Regions from separate parts of the Mycobacterium sp. IDUB_9 genome, predicted to be linked through region 2. Evidence: riboswitches for the same ligand, from Rfam matches in the RefSeq annotation. Region 2 holds a riboswitch; the other holds the start of a gene.
The links. Region 2 has a riboswitch for glycine ahead of gcvP (aminomethyl-transferring glycine dehydrogenase). Riboswitches for the same ligand answer to the same signal wherever they lie in the genome.

Region 1 (2,394 bases), on a different contig from region 2:
TACTTGGCACTCATGTCCATTCCGGTGGCGCGCATCGTCTCGATCACCTGATCCAGGCTCACCCGGTGGGTGCCGTCGCCCCGCAGTGCCATGCGGGCCGCGTTGATCGCCTTACCCGCCGAGATGGCATTGCGTTCGATGCACGGGATCTGCACCAGACCGCCGATCGGATCACAGGTCAGGCCGAGGCTGTGTTCCATGGCGATCTCGGCGGCGTTCTCGACCTGTTGCGGTGTGCCGCCCAGGATTTCGGCCAGACCTCCGGCAGCCATGGACGCCGCGGAGCCGACCTCACCTTGACACCCGACCTCAGCCCCCGAAATCGAGGCTCGCTCCTTGTACAGCGAACCGATGGCACCGGCGGTGAGAAGGAAGCGCACGGTCGCGTCGTCCGGATCCGCGATTCCTGCCGGGGTGTAGCGCAACGCATAGTGCAGGACCGCCGGAATGATCCCGGCCGCACCGTTGGTGGGCGCGGTCACGATCCGGCCGCCCGATGCGTTCTCCTCATTGACCGCGAGTGCGACCAGGTTCACCCAGTCCTCGGCGAAGGCCGGATCACGCTGTGGGTCTTCGGCATTGAGCCGGACGTACCAGTCCTTGGCGCGACGGCGGACCATCAGGTTGCCCGGCAGGTAGCCGTCCCGGGACATCCCGTTGGCCTGACACGAGTCCATGACCTCACGGATGCGCAGGAGACGGTCCCGCACCTCGGCTTCGCTTCGGGCCATGCATTCGTGGCGCATCATCGCCTGGCTCACCGACAGTCCGTCGCGCTCGGTCAGGGCGAGCAACTCGGCGGCGGTGTGGAAGGACCCGTCGGCGTCTCGTTCCGTCTCGCAGCGGACCGCCTCGGATTCGGCGACCTCGGATTCGGAGACGACGAAACCGCCGCCGACCGAGAAGTAGGTCTCACGGTGGACCGTGTCACCACCGGACGAGAGTGCCCTCAATGTCATGGCGTTCGGGTGCTGGGCGAGCCGGCGCCCCGGGTGCAGGTGCATGTCGGATTCAGTCAGCGCGATGGCGGTCCGGCCCGCCAACAGGATCGTGCCCTGGCCGCGAATGGTCGCAAGGCGCCGTTCCATCTCGTCGGTCTCGATCGTCTCGGGCCGGTAACCCTCCAGACCCAGTAGAATCGCCGGCATCGTGCCGTGCCCGGCACCCGTCGCCGCCAGCGAGCCGAACAGGTCCACCGTGACCTCGGCGACCTGCCCGACCACATCGCGACCGACGAGTTCGTCGACGAACAAACCGGCTGCCCGCATCGGGCCGACCGTGTGTGAGCTCGATGGACCGATCCCGATCGAGAACAGATCGAACACGCTGACCGCCATGAGATGACTCCAATTTCGGGCATCGCGGTTACGCGATGCATCGTGTGGTGACACCTCCCCGCTCTGTCCTGAAACCTGAGAGCTTCGGCGCATGGCGCCGTTTCCCCTTCGGTAAGCGCGGCGGATACGCACGCTGTTCTCCAGAGTTGCCTCGGCACTGCGGTATTGGGCCTGAGAGATTCCCGGAGAGGACTTGCACCTACGGCACCTCCGGACTCGGAGGTTCTCCCACAATGCGTCATCGACATTTTGAATTGTGTAACGGATGCTACTCCCGGCCATGAGCGGCGCCTGTCGATCTGACTGGGTGCATTTTCCTGCGATCTGGATCCTTTGGAATACCTGCGCCCGGCGCGCGGTTACACCGTCCGTCCAACAAAACTAAACTGATCGTACAGTTCAGTTAGACACCGGAACAGGTGGTCAAAAACATGAGCGTTTGGTTCATCACCGGAGCATCCCGCGGATTCGGACTGCAGATCGCCCGCGACGCATTGGAGCGCGGTCATCAAGTAGTAGCGACCGCACGCGACGCGGCTGCCGTCACCGCAGCCCTCGGAGAGAACGACAGCGTGCTCGCAGTGGCCCTGGATGTCACCAACGAGGAGCAGGCGCAACAGGCGGCAAAGGCCGCCGTGGATCGTTTCGGCCGCATCGACGTCCTGATCAACAACGCGGGGCGCGGGCTGCTGGGCGCTGTCGAGGAGGCCACCGACGCCGAGGTACGGGCCGTCTACGAAACCAACGTGTTCGGGCTACTGACCGTCACCCGCGCGGTCATGCCGGTGCTGCGGGCACAACGGTCGGGCACCATCGTCAACATCTCCTCGGTCGGCGGATTCGTCGGCTCGCCGGGCTGGGGTGTGTATGCGTCCACCAAGTTCGCAGTCGAGGCCATCTCTGAGGCCCTCAACGCCGAACTGAAGCCGCTCGGCGTGCACGCCATGGTGGTCGAGCCCGGCTACTTCCGGACCGACTTCCTCGACTCTTCGAGCCTGCAGACCCAGCGCCACGTCATCGACGACTACGCCGACGGTCCCGCCGGACAGATGCGCGC
Region 2 (2,394 bases):
GGAGACACCGACCAACCGGCCCGGCAGCTGCCGGGCATGCTTGGCGTGCACTGCCAGATAGCCGGCGTGCGGACCGCCGAATCCCATTGGTACACCGAACCGTTGGCTGGTCCCGAAGGCGACGTCGGCGCCGACGTTGCCCGGCGGCTTGATCAACGTCAGCGCCAGCAGGTCGGCACCCACCGCAACCAGTGCGCCACGCTCATGAGAATCGGCGATCAGGCGCGTCCAATCCACGACGCGGCCACTCGCACCGGGCAGCTGCACGATGACGCCGAAGAACTCGCCCTCGGGAAGGCCCTGGCTGAGGTCCGTGGTGACGATCTCGATGCCGAGCGGCTGTGCGCGGGTCGCCAGCACGGCCGCGGTCTGCGCGTACACATCGGTGTCGACCAGCAGTCGGTTCGTCTTGGATTTGGTCGCGCGGTGCATCAGGGTCATCGCCTCGGCCGCGGCGGTGCCTTCGTCCAGCATCGAGGCGTTCGCCACCTCAAGTCCGGTCAGGTCGGACACCATGGTCTGGAAGTTGAGCAACACCTCGAGCCTGCCCTGGCTGATCTCGGGCTGATATGGGGTGTAGGCGGTGTACCAGGCGGGGTTCTCAAGAATGTTGCGCCGCAACACGGCGGGCGTGAAGGTGTCGAAGTAGCCCTGGCCGATCATCGAGACCGCGGTCGTGTTGGAATCGGCCAACGCACGCAGCTCGGCAAGTGACTGCTCTTCGGTGGCAGGCGCCGGCAGACCCTCCAGGCCCGGGGCGACCCCGTCGGAGGCCAGCGCGTCGAGAATGCCTGCCGGCAGCGCCTTCGCGGCGAGCTCGTCGAGGGATGCCACGCCGATCACTTCGAGCATGGTGGCAACGGCGGAGGCGTCGGGACCGATGTGACGATCGGCGAAACGCGATTGATGCTGGTCGGACACGACACTCTCCTGAGGCGCAGACGTGTTGAGACGTCGTAGGCGTCCCTCTCCCTCTGTCGTCGACCCGGTCCGGGCGCCTGAGAGATTCAGCCCCGGTACAGGACCTTTCCCCATGGGCGGGTGCCCACAGGGGCACCACTTTCCAGAGGCATCGGGGCCTGGCGCGGTCCTGGGTGCCTGAGAGGTTGACGGAGAGGTATTGCTCCTTCGGCGTCCGTGGCTGGCTGTCACGAAACTCTCCCGCGCGAGGGCGATGCGTCGGCAATTCTACCGGCCGCGCACCGGTATTCGCGAACGGACGCACAGGTACCCCGGAACCGTCGGCCCCGGGGTACTAGGTGTCTGCTTGCGGCGGGAACTCAGCCGATTTTGCGATCGCGGCTTTTGCGCCGCGACGCCAGCTCGTCCTCGGGTGACGCGATGGACTCGCCACCGTCGGCGCGCTCGCCCGGGAAGTCGGCGATGGTGCCGGTCAACTCACGCATGGCGCCGGACACCGCGATCCCGAACACGCCCTGACCGCCCTGCAGCAGATCCACGACCTCTTCGGCCGAGGTGCATTCGTAGACCGTGGTGCCATCGGAGAACAGGGTGATGTTGGCCAGATCCTGCACGCCGCGCTGGCGCAGGTGGTCGACGGCAACCCGGATGTTGTGCAACGAGATTCCGGTGTCCAGCAACCGCTTGACGATCTTGAGGACCAGGACGTCCTTGAACGAGTAGAGACGTTGGCTGCCCGAACCGGCCGCACCCCGGATGGATGGGACCACCAGGGAGGTGCGCGCCCAATAATCGAGCTGCCGGTAGGTGATGCCGGCGATCTGGCAGGCACTCGGACCGCGGTAACCGACGAGCTCGTCAGGCACCGAATCATCGGGGAACAGACCACCCTGCACGGGTTCGCCAGCCGGCCTGACAGGCGGCTCCGCGCCGCTCCCGGTAGCCAGATCCAGCTCTTCCTGCCGTGGCGTGTCACCCACTGTGAATCCTCTCGCCGATCGAACTCGCCCGCACCGTAGTGCCATGTCCCGCACCGTAGCCATCTCTTCTGCGGCGGTTTGCTGCGCGCTCGAATGTGTCGAGCATACGCTTCCCGCCGAGCCCTGATTGCTGGCTGCGATGAAAGTATGGCGCCCGATTTCCCGCCCGATTGACTCCCGCGCCGCGTGTCGACACCGATATGCCCAGTTGAGACGTATCCGTGACCTGCAAGGCGCGGGCGACGGTCATGTCGCCTTGAAGTCGTCCGGCGAAACGCTGTCCAGGAACTCCTTGAACTTCTCGACCTCGTCCTCAGGCACACCGCCGGTGCCGCCATCTTGATCGTTCTCGTCGGGAATCAGCAGGCCGGCCTCGGCGAGCACCGCTTCCTCGACATAGATCGGCACGCCGACACGCAGAGCGATCGCCACCGAGTCCGAAGGCCGGGCCGACACCGTGATGTCGCGGTCGAAGATCAGGTCGGCGTAGAAC

Region 1: linked by a shared signal. The riboswitch ahead of ACZY08_RS01620 (L-serine ammonia-lyase) and the one ahead of gcvP (aminomethyl-transferring glycine dehydrogenase) in region 2 are both predicted to bind glycine.

What each region holds. Positions count from the first base shown of each region.
Region 1 covers NZ_JBVAXU010000001.1:304,579-306,972, forward strand. Annotated here, with positions in the region: gene ACZY08_RS01620 (L-serine ammonia-lyase) at 1-1,337, opposite strand, end outside; glycine riboswitch at 1,391-1,491, opposite strand; gene ACZY08_RS01625 (oxidoreductase) at 1,769-2,394, shown strand, end outside.
Region 2 covers NZ_JBVAXU010000009.1:95,901-98,294, reverse strand. Annotated here, with positions in the region: gene gcvP (aminomethyl-transferring glycine dehydrogenase) at 1-921, opposite strand, end outside; glycine riboswitch at 1,076-1,174, opposite strand; gene ACZY08_RS27610 (MerR family transcriptional regulator) at 1,281-1,901, opposite strand; gene ACZY08_RS27605 (bifunctional nuclease family protein) at 2,148-2,394, opposite strand, start outside.